Regions from separate parts of the Desulfosediminicola sp. genome, predicted to be linked through region 1. Evidence: riboswitches for the same ligand, from Rfam matches in the RefSeq annotation. Region 1 holds a riboswitch; the other holds the start of a gene.

Region 1 (5,505 bases):
CCAGATTTGAGGGAGATTTAGACCTTCGCGGATTTCTTGGAATGTCAGAGGAAGTCCCTGTTGGATATAAGGCTATTCGTGTGTTTTTTTCAATTGATGCAGATGCTTCAGAGAGTAAAAAAAAGGAACTTCTTCTGATGGCTCAGAAATATTCACCTGTTTATAATAGTATTACTAAGCCTATTACGGTGACCGTGGAACTGGATAGCAATTGGATTGATATGTGACCCCCATGGGAGAGGATTATATCCTCTCTGACTTAGGATACGGTCAATACTTCATTGTAGAATCTATCTGACAGTTAGAGTGATAACGCAAGACTGAACATACCTCTGCCTGCAACGAATATCTTCGCTCTACACAGATGATTCACACCCCTTTGTGTAGATTCATATTCTGATTTTGAAGATACTTCCTGAAAATCTTGAGACTCGCTACAAAAGAGGTATCAGGCCAAATGGAGCCTTGCTGGTGGGATGTGTCCAGCCTGTTCACGATTTCGAGATGTAATGAACAAGATGAACTCGCCCTTTTCTCCTCTCTTCTACCTGAAACTCTTCCTCACTATATAAGGTTTCGGCCCCTTCTCCTTGTTCATGCCGTTATACATGGCGATCCGCTGGTTCTTGCCGATAAAGAGGCGCAACTGGGTCAACCTTTCCCAAAATAGCGCCATCCTGGTGTCCTTCTTCCAGGCCTTTTTGAGCAAGAACTTACTTGCTGCAACCGCATCCGGGCTCTTTTCGCAGATTGTCCGGGCAAGTTCTTCCGCTTCAGCCAACGGCTCATCACTCACCTTACTGATCAGCCCATATTCCGCCCCTTCAACTCCTGAGAAGAAACGGCCGGTCATGGTCAGTTCCTGGGCAATATCGACCCTGGTCAGGCGGGACAAGGTCACCATGCCGCTCATGTCGGGGATCAGCCCCCACTTCATCTCGAGGATGGAAAGTGTGGCCTCCGGAGTGGCAATACGATAGTCGCAGGCCAGAATGATCTGCATGCCTCCACCGAAGCAGTTGCCATGCACAGCGGCGATAACCGGAATTGGCATATCCCGCCAGACATGGGCAACGCGCTGGAATACGTTGTCTTTCGTCCATGGCAGCTTGGCAAAGAATTTCGGCACCATAAGTGGATTTTTCGCCACATACCCAAAGTCGAGGCCTGCACAAAAAGAAGGCCCATTACCTTTCAGGATGACGCAACGAATCGACCGGTCCTTACGAATCGTCCGGGCGGTACTGATGATCGCTTTCAACATCGCTTCATCCAGGCCGTTATGTTTGTCAGGTCTGTTTAAGGTCACATACGCAACGTGATCACGAACTTCTAACTGTACTCTGTCGGTATCGGTCATGGCGGCTCACTGGTATTGATTAGAAACATTCCGTTTACGTTCACGTAATATATTTATCAAAATGTGAATTCATTTGCCCGTATTTTCTGGTAATTTTCACTCGAAACGTCAATGAACCTAAAAATAAAACTTTTGGCTCAATCAGCTGTAATATAGCTATTATTGTTCAGCGGCACCCTTCGGCATTCTGAAAAGAAACAGTGAAGGAGAAACAGGCACAGAAGGTTTGACAGCTTTAACGTCCAGACTCAAAGCAGCAACCAGAACTGAGATAGAACGCAAAAAAGGCCGAACACCCTCTGGATGTTCGGCCTTTTCGGCAATGCTGGCCAGGGGAAACCCCTCTGGCCTATATGAAAAACACCCCGATTCCGGAATCGGGCTGAGTGGACACTGGCTCCCCGGGACGGACTCGAACCGCCGACAAGGTGGTTAACAGCCACCTGCTCTACCAACTGAGCTACCGAGGATTAGTCGAAATAACTCCACTAATACGTGGATTTATCCTGAAAAAAACGTTGCACCCCCCAGACAGGGGAGGGCAAATTACACCATTTTTTTTATGGCTGCAAGTTTTTTCACTCTCTCTTTTCAATTTCTCACACCAAAGCATGCAAAGTAGCCCCCAACAACCGCTGTACATACTGGCTTCAGGCAGGAAATAGGAAAAAAATGCGCCCTGTAACTCGATTCGTTTTGGTTACTGATGAAAACAAAAAAAAACAATCCCCAGACTGTTGAGATTGCGGCTTTATTGTTTGGTACCAAGGTCGGAGCCAAACAGTGGAACTCCATTCGGCTCTGTCCCGAAAATGACATTAAAAAGCTAGTACTTCCGCTGTTATTGAGCTGACTTGCAGGCCGTCGCCTTGCTTGCTTCTTTCCTTTGATCCATCATTTTATACGCGCAAAATTCACCACACATAGTGCACGCACCATGGGCTTCTGCCACCTCTGCTGTTGCACCTCTTCGTTTTCTGGCCAGATCTGGATCAAGCGCCAGTTCGTACTGTTTTTCCCAGTCCAGATTTTTTCTGGCCCGTGACATCTTGTTGTCCCACTCCATGGCGCCGGGAATACCTTTTACGATATCAGCAGCGTGACCCGCCAGACGGGTTGCCATAACACCTTCATGCACATCTTCTATGGTCGGCAGACAGAGATGTTCGCTGGGGGTTACATAGCAGAGAAAATCCGCACCGGCACTTGCCGCTATAGCGCCGCCGATTGCACAGCTTATATGATCGTAGCCTGGTGCGACATCGGTCACCAGGGGGCCGAGAACATAGAACGGCGCACCATGGCAGAGTCTCTTCTGTAACTGGATGTTGGTCTTGATCTGGTCAAGCGGCACGTGGCCAGGTCCCTCGATCATCACCTGTATACCGGCATCCCAGGCACGCTGCGTCAGCTCACCAAGGGTCAACAGCTCATGGATCTGGGCCCTGTCTGTTGCATCGGCAAGACAGCCCGGGCGGAAACCGTCACCCAGCGACAGAGTTGCGTCATAAGGCTTTACCAATTCCAGTAAGCGGTCAAAGTATTCATACAGGGGATTTTCCGCATTATTGTGCTGCATCCAGGCGCAGGTAAAGGAGCCTCCGCGGGAGACAACCTCCATGATGCGTCCCTCGTTGTCCATCTTCTCAAGTGTTGCCCGGGTAACACCGCAATGAACGGTGATGAAATCGACGCCGTCCTCAAGATGTTTCCTGATACCGTCAAAAATATCATCCACACTCATATCGACGATGGCTTTTCCTTTTCGAACAACGGTGTCGCATGCTGCCTGGTAAAGAGGAACGGAACCGATACAGATATCGGTTTCGGCAATGATTGCCGCCCGGATTTCATCGATCGGTCCGCCGGTGGAGAGGTCCATTATAGCGTCAGCACCTGCGGCTACTGCTGCTTTTGCCTTGGCAAGTTCGTTCTCAATGGAGGTATCGTCTTTACTGGTGCCGATATTAGCGTTGACCCTGGTTCGGATTCCCTTCCCTACCGCCAGCGGCTTTCCGCTCGTTCGCCTGTTGTTCCGGCATACTATTGCCGTCCCTTCAGCGATTCGATCTCGAAGTATTTCCGGGTCGAGACCGGCTTCTGCTGCTGCTATCGATACGTCCTCGGTCACGTATCCTTCACGCGCCAGTTCCATCTGTGTTTTATACATTGTTGTGCCCCATAGTGAAGATATCGAAGGGTTCGATCGGGGCGCGGCAGGATGCAGCGGACGATTCGACCGTTCCCTCCGCCGGTATTATCCGGATCAGGTTCAAAGGGTCGATTCGTTATTCTACGAAAAACGAAACTCTCAGTCCGAAGACTCCCCCAGGTCAATAAGCATGCAACTCTTTCTGATGGACAGTTGCATTGAACATTTTCCCGGGAAACTACCAGTCGCTCCTCGCCAGGTCAAGCTTTTGGTATGTGCAGTTCTGCGATAAGAGAGGCGTTATTTTTGAGAGCGTTGAGGATGGTGTGGATAAGAACCTGGCCTGCAAAACAAAATAGCAAATGTCCAATCAGAGTTCTTTCCCACAAATAATCGACCACTGTAATCGTGGCCGATCTCGAATGGCGCGGGCACCAGCTTTTATCGTCACCTGCTTCAAACAAAGGTGGGGCGATAACCTGCCCCCACTTTATCAGGCTATGCCGTAGATCATGGATTCATCTCATACTGGTCTTTCATGCTATACACATACGTTTCCCAGATGTGCTGCAGCTGCTTCGGGTTCACTGCCGGGCGTTTTACCATCCTGGTACAGATCCTCTGCTGGATGAAGCTGGTGGAGCCTTTGGTATAAAGTTGCAGGGCAAATTTCGAGAAGTCCCGGATCATGACCTCAAAAATCTGGTCGATGAGTGCCGGGTCAATCTTCATCAACTTGGCGTTTTCGAGGATCAACTGGCCATACACCACGAGGGTGAACAGTTCGCCGAGGTTGAGCAGAAAATCAAAATCCTTGATCTGTTGCTTGCTGGGCTTGCCGACAACCAGCAGGATCTTTAACAGCCTGATTTGCTTTTTGAAAATTTTGACGTTGGGCGAGTTGAACTCTTTGTAAATCGTGCGATAATCGTGAAAGCGTGTTTTGCCCAGGCCCTTGGTCGCCCCCTGCCTGAAAAGAAAATCGTCATTTACCGGCGCAGTTTGCCGCGGCGTTTCGCTATAGCTGCCCGGCTTGAAAAAATAATTGGCCATGAATTTAATAATAAGCGCCATGTTTACATGAACGGTACCCTCAAGTTTAGGGAGCGCCCTGATATCTCTGGCAGCCATCTCAAAGTACATATCCTTTTCAAAACCTTTGGCGGCAATAACGTCCCACAGTGCGTTGACGACATCTTCGCCCTGGGTCGTCACCTTCATCTTGACCATTGGCGTAAAGAGCAAATAGCGCCGGTCCTCGCTACCTGCAACGCGCATGTAGTCGATGGCCCTGAGAGCAAAAAGCTTCATGGCAGTAAGCCGCGCATATGCATCGATAAAAAGCTGCTGAACATGGACGAAATCGGTGACGTAATGGTCGAAAAGATGGCGGTTGGCAGCGTGGTTGATTGCCTCGTGGAAGGCGTGGCTACAGATGCCTATTGAGGCCCAGCCGAGGTTGAATTTGCCGACGTTGACAGTATTGAGCGCCATATCCCAGGCATCCCGCCCCCTGGCCAGAATGTCATTCTCGCTGATGGGGTAGTCGTTCAGCTTGTATTCTGCGACGTAATTTTGCGAATTTATGACATTTTTTACGAGTTCGTAGTTCTCGTGCTGGGAGTTGACTGCGAAAAAGACATAGTCGCCGGAATCATTGAACTTGCCGAACGTTGAAACCAGGGCCGCCTCGTTGGCGTTGCCGATATAATATTTCGAGCCATTCGCCAGCCAGCCCGAATCAGACTGTGGGGTAAGCCCGACGTCGCTGGTGTAGATATCTGCACCATGCTCTTTTTCCGAGAGGCCGAAAGCAAAAATCTCACCCTCTCCCAGGAGGCGCGCAGTTTTATGTTGAATCTCCTCGTTGTTACTCATCCAGATGGGGCCAAGACCAAGAATAGTCACCTGCCAGGTGTACCAATAACTCAAACCGTAAAAGCCCAAAACCTCGTTGATGGCGCAATTCCTGGACGTATCCCAACGTTTTGCT
Region 2 (5,505 bases), on a different contig from region 1:
TCCTGTCGAGGGGATTGCGCTGTCAGGCGTTAGTGTACCTATTGTGATTGCCTCAAAAGACCTGTTGGAATCGTCAACTTTGTTAAACCATATACCAAAAGTCTGATAGTCGAAGCCTGCATTATATGGATCTGAAAATGCTCCCAGCTTGGATCTATCGTCACTTGAAACAAGTATCACTGAATTATCTGTGATAGGGTTTATTGTGCCGGAATTATCATTCCAATCAATGGTTCCCTTAGGGGTGGTGACTGACACACTTTGCACATCGCCATTGGAATTATATTCAATTTCTGCTGTGGAATTAGAGCTGATACCTTGGTCTGTAACGGTAACAGTACCGTCACTTATCTCAACATCAAATCCGGCGGATAATCCTGATTCAGAAAAAGGTTGGGGGGCTATGTCATTGGCTGTATCGGTTGAACTGCCGCCACCGCCACAACCTGTCAGAGTCAAAAGACCCAAGCTGCAGCTAACAACTGAGAAAGCCTGTAAAAGTTTCATATCATATTCTCCCTCTGGTTTATTTGGGTGTTTCTCTTTTTCCACAGTCCTTTTGAGGTATTTGGGGGGCACAAGAGCAGTGGAGGTTTTGGCGGATAATGCTCTCTTTATCTTGTAGTTCGTGTAAATAGCCGTTGATGCTCTTTATAGCAGTTAGGTGTAGTTATATTTATAACAAATTAATGTAGTGTCAATGTAAAATACGGCATACTTGTTAAACGTATTTAAGTTGTTAGGTGACTATCGCTTGAATTGCCTCGAATTGCAGGTGGTTTGATGGTTGTGTAAGTGACGGAAAAATTTTAAAAAAAAATTATATTGCGATTGAACCTCAGATTACGATTTGTGATGGGAGATGAAAAGGGGGGAGGAAGGACTACATCACCGCCAGCTTTGATGGCAACGATTTTACGATGTAATATTCAGCGTATGAAGTGAAGAACATATTGAATTCAATGTTCACACCGTAATCGCCTGCCATCTCACGCCTAACTCCTGACCAGCTTTTGCTGAGCTTCAGAGCTAATCTGAAAAATATCAAGAGAGGTATCGCACGACAGGTCGAAAATGTGGTGTGGTTCGTGACATGTATTATGGGTCTATTATCAGAAAGGCTCTGGATAATCGAAATTGGGTCCATTGGCGTCATACCGTCAGATTCGAAATGTGAGACACCCGGAGCCAAAGCTGGTTTCTGGCAATTGAGGACAAGACTCGGTAAAAAAGACCGTTGAAATAATTTTTCTTTACTGCATCATTACCGGTGTTACTCCTCCTCCGGAGTGGCTCTAGGTAATGTAATATGTCAATCTCATGGTATTATTTCTCGATATAGGCTGGTGGCAGGGAATTGCAGTGTTTTATCAAATGTGCACTAGCCGACTCTGCCACTGGGGTATGACAAATGCCTGCTGGACATGAGTGAAAGCGTTTTTAATGTTAGGCTATGTGGGCAAGCTTTTGCTCTTTCGTGATAATAGCAAGATGGGACTTGTCGAGACGTCAGTCCTCTACATCTATTTCGAGAAGTCATTTCAAATGAAAGTAGTGCTAAATTATGGAGGCAGGATATGGGTATTCTCTCTTGGGTTTTCCTTGGCCTGGTTGTGGGCTTGTTAGCGAAATTTATTATGCCGGGGGCTGATCCCGGTGGCTTTATTGTAACAATTATTATCGGAATTGTAGGTGCCTTTGTGGGTGGCTTCATTTCAACCAGGCTTGGCTTCGGCACCGTAACCGGTTTCAACTTCTCCAGCTTGCTCATAGCTACTGGTGGTGCCGTTTTATTACTTTTAGGGTACCGAATGATAAAAAAATAGCTTGTCGTAGTTGCCGGTTCATTCACACATAAATGTGATGCCCCACGCCTCACTCCCGGCCGGTGGTTCCTGGTTCTCAGAGGTAATCAGAAAACATTTTGATGTATATACAGGCCCTTTATCAATATTATGATAAAGGGCCTGTTTTCTTTGTAGTTATAATTTAGAAAATTTTATGCGTTACAATTCAGAGAGAGTTGGAGGAGCCATGGATCCATATCCATGGCCCATTTTGGGTTAAAATTTTAAGTTTGTTGAATCAAATAATTGTAAGCCAGCCCAATTTCGCTCATCAATTTGTGTCAGTTTTTTTCGTGCTTTCTTTTGCTCTATACAGTAATAAACAAGCTACATTTCAAAGAACAGGGGTGCCCGTGGATTACGAGCTGAGATTATACCCTTAACCTGATCCGGGTAATGCCGGCGTAGGGAATCATTGTTTTTCTCCACCTCCTCCCCCCCCCTCGATTTGAATTGTGTTGGTCTCTGTTTTTCGCCTTTTGCGGCAAAGTTTGTAAGCTATATACATTCAGCACAATGAATAAGAGTAAATCATGCACGTTGTAATTAATGATCAGAAGTATGCGCTGGCCGAAGAGGCCACCGTAAAGGATGCTCTGCAATTGCTGAATATGACGGAAGAAGGTCTCGCAGTAGCCGTCAACTATGCAGTTATCCCTAAGAATAATTGGCCAGTCCATGCGCTGTCTGACGGCGATGTAGTAATGCTTGTTATGGCGACTCAGGGGGGCTGAGATGAAACTGCTGGTTATTTCCACTCCCGGTTTTGATGGTGCGGAGACAGAGACAATTAACGCATTATTTTCAGCAGGCCTTGAGATTTTACACCTGCGTAAACCTGGGTGGAGTAATCTTCAGATGGCTGAGTTGCTGGATGGGATTGATCCGGCTCACCACCCCAGGATAATGATCCATTCCAATTATGATTTGTTGGAAAAATACCAGCTTCGCGGAGCTCATCTTCCCTCCAGATCGATCCATCCGTGTAGTACCACGCCTGCTTACAGTCGCAGCAGGTCCTGCCATTCCATAGAAGAAGTCGAGTGTTTGACCGGAATCTATGAATATCTCTTTATCAGCCCGGTTTTTGATTCGGTGTCCAAGCAGGGGTATCTGTCGGCAGTTTCTGTTGATGAACTGCACAACTGTACGAACAGTTCCGGCAGAAGACTGGTTGCCCTGGGGGGCATAACTGCACAAAAGCTTCCTGAACTTTCCTCCAGTATTTGCTGGGGTGCTGCCGCTCTTGGCACTATCTGGCAGCATGAAGGAGTGGTCGAGCGGGTAAGTTCTTTTTGCGATTTGCAGAAGATTGCCGACCGAATCTGAGCCACGATTCTGTCTGGTCGCCACGATTAGAGTACCTTAAATTCCTTATAAAAATAGAATTATTATGATTGCTGGAAAAATTCAGTTTATTACAGACCCACGCCCTGATTCCAATCTTGCGGAGCAGGCTGAGGTCGTTTGTCGCGCAGGGATAGATTGGTTGCAGTTTCGTTTTAAAGATGCCGATCGGGATGAGAAGCTTTCAGTAGGTAAGGAGGTGGCCGCAATTTGCCGCAGTTTCAAGGCAACATTTATGGTCAACGACGACATTGAGCTGGCTGCGGAACTTGGTGCCGACGGCGTTCACCTCGGCCTGAATGATGGTGAGCCTCAAATGGCCAGGGATTTGCTCGGTAGCTCGGCGATCATTGGCGGGACATGCAATACTTTTGCAGATATTGAGCTGAGACACAAGCAAGGCGTCGATTATATCGGGCTTGGGCCGTATCGATTTACCTCGACCAAAAAGAATCTGAGCCCGACTCTTGGGCTTGAGGGGTATCGGACCATAATACAGGAATGCCGGCAGCGGGGGATTACAACTCCAATTGTCGCCATTGGCGGAATTGCGGTTGAAGATATCGCACCGCTTATTTTTTCAGGTGTCCATGGTGTTGCCATTTCATCACTCATTCTTGATGCCGAAAATCCCCAGAGCAGGATAGCTGCCATCAGGCAACAGGTCCTGTAGATTCTCTCATTATTACCTGTAATCCCAAAACTATATTCGCATATCCTGCGTTGTTACTATCTAAATCAGGAGAAGAATCGTGAGTGGAAGTTCTTTGAAAATAGCAGATCGCATATTTGAGTCCCGTCTTTTTACGGGAACCGGCAAATTCGCTTCAAACAATCTGATGCGCAATGCCATCATCGCGTCGGAGAGTGAGTTGGTGACGGTGGCGCTGAAGCGTGTCGATCTGGCCGATAGCAATGATGATATTTTGCGTCATCTCGATCATCCGAGGCTTCAGTTGCTGCCAAATACTTCTGGCGTGCGTAATGCCAGGGAGGCAGTTTTTGTGGCCCAGATGGCGAGAGAGGCACTTGGTACCAATTGGCTGAAACTGGAAATTCACCCCGATCCTAAATACCTGCTGCCTGATCCGGTTGAGACGCTTCTGGCTACCGAGGAGTTGGTAAAACAGGGGTTCATCGTTATGCCATATATCCAGGCAGATCCTGTTCTCTGCAAGAGGCTGGAAGAGGCCGGGGCGGCAACGGTGATGCCCTTGGGAGCACCAATTGGCACCAATAAAGGTATCCAGACTGCAGAGATGTTGAAAATCATTATCGAGCAATCACAGGTGCCGGTTGTGGTTGATGCGGGAATAGGGGCTCCATCCCATGCCGCGTATGCAATGGAGCTTGGTGCCGATGCTGTATTGGTCAATACCGCAATTGCCGTTTCACCCAACCCGGTGCAGATGGGACAAGCTTTTAAAATGGCGGTTGAAGCCGGTCGTATGGCATATGAAGCGAGACTGGCAGAGGTACGCGACAATGCCGAGGCGAGCAGTCCCTTAACTGCGTTTCTTGATAATGAGTAAGGGGGTGTTATGAGTTTTTATGATGAATTAATCCGCCATGACTGGCAGGCAACCAGCGATTCAATTGTTGCTAAAACGGAAAGTGATGTGCGGGGAGCCCTGGCCAAAGAACGTCTTGGGCTTGATGATTTTAAGGCTCTGATCTCCCCTGCGGCGGCGCCATTTCTCGAAGAGATGGCCCAGCGCTCGATGCAGCTTACCCAGAAAAGATTTGGTAAAACCATCCAGCTCTATATTCCGCTCTATCTTTCCAACTACTGTACTAACGGTTGTGTCTACTGTGGTTTCAATTGCAAGACCGCCATAGGTAGAAAGAAATTGAATATGGAGGAAATCGGACAGGAAATTAAGGCCATAAAGAAGCTTGGATATTCCCATATTCTGCTGGTCAGTGGCGAGGCGCCCCAGGTTGCGGACGCCGATTATTTTCTTAAAGTGCTCAGGGAAATTGGTGATGATTTTTCCCAGTTGGCAATTGAAGTGCAGCCGCTTCAGCAGCACGAATATGAAAAGCTGGCAGCAGCAGGTCTGAATTTTGTCTGTATCTACCAGGAGACATACAACCGGGAAAAATACGGCGAATATCACCCTTTCGGCAGTAAGGCGGACTTTCGTTACAGGCTGGAAACTCCCGACAGGCTCGGCAGGGCCAGGATTCACAAAATTGGTTTGGCCTGTCTTCTCGGGCTGGAGGATTGGCGCACCGATTCCTTTTTTACAGCCATGCATCTACATTATCTGGAGAAGACGTACTGGCGAACCCGGTACTCTATTTCCCT

What was found. Region 1 has a riboswitch for thiamine pyrophosphate ahead of thiC (phosphomethylpyrimidine synthase ThiC). Riboswitches for the same ligand answer to the same signal wherever they lie in the genome.
Region 2: linked by a shared signal. The riboswitch ahead of thiS (sulfur carrier protein ThiS) and the one ahead of thiC (phosphomethylpyrimidine synthase ThiC) in region 1 are both predicted to bind thiamine pyrophosphate.

The regions. Positions count from the first base shown of each region.
Region 1 is NZ_JBLXGE010000016.1:12,734-18,238, reverse strand. It holds gene ACN5NT_RS21080 (OsmC family protein) at 1-227, shown strand, start outside; gene ACN5NT_RS21075 (crotonase/enoyl-CoA hydratase family protein) at 545-1,360, opposite strand; tRNA gene ACN5NT_RS21070 (tRNA-Asn) at 1,755-1,830, opposite strand; gene thiC (phosphomethylpyrimidine synthase ThiC) at 2,202-3,530, opposite strand; TPP riboswitch at 3,586-3,700, opposite strand; gene ACN5NT_RS21060 (acyl-CoA dehydrogenase) at 4,023-5,505, opposite strand, start outside.
Region 2 is NZ_JBLXGE010000006.1:205,795-211,299, reverse strand. It holds gene ACN5NT_RS11985 (transferrin-binding protein-like solute binding protein) at 1-552, opposite strand, end outside; gene ACN5NT_RS11980 (GlsB/YeaQ/YmgE family stress response membrane protein) at 1,578-1,826, shown strand; TPP riboswitch at 2,181-2,275, shown strand; gene thiS (sulfur carrier protein ThiS) at 2,381-2,581, shown strand; gene ACN5NT_RS11970 (thiamine phosphate synthase) at 2,583-3,176, shown strand; gene ACN5NT_RS11965 (thiamine phosphate synthase) at 3,241-3,867, shown strand; gene ACN5NT_RS11960 (thiazole synthase) at 3,947-4,726, shown strand; gene thiH (2-iminoacetate synthase ThiH) at 4,736-5,505, shown strand, end outside.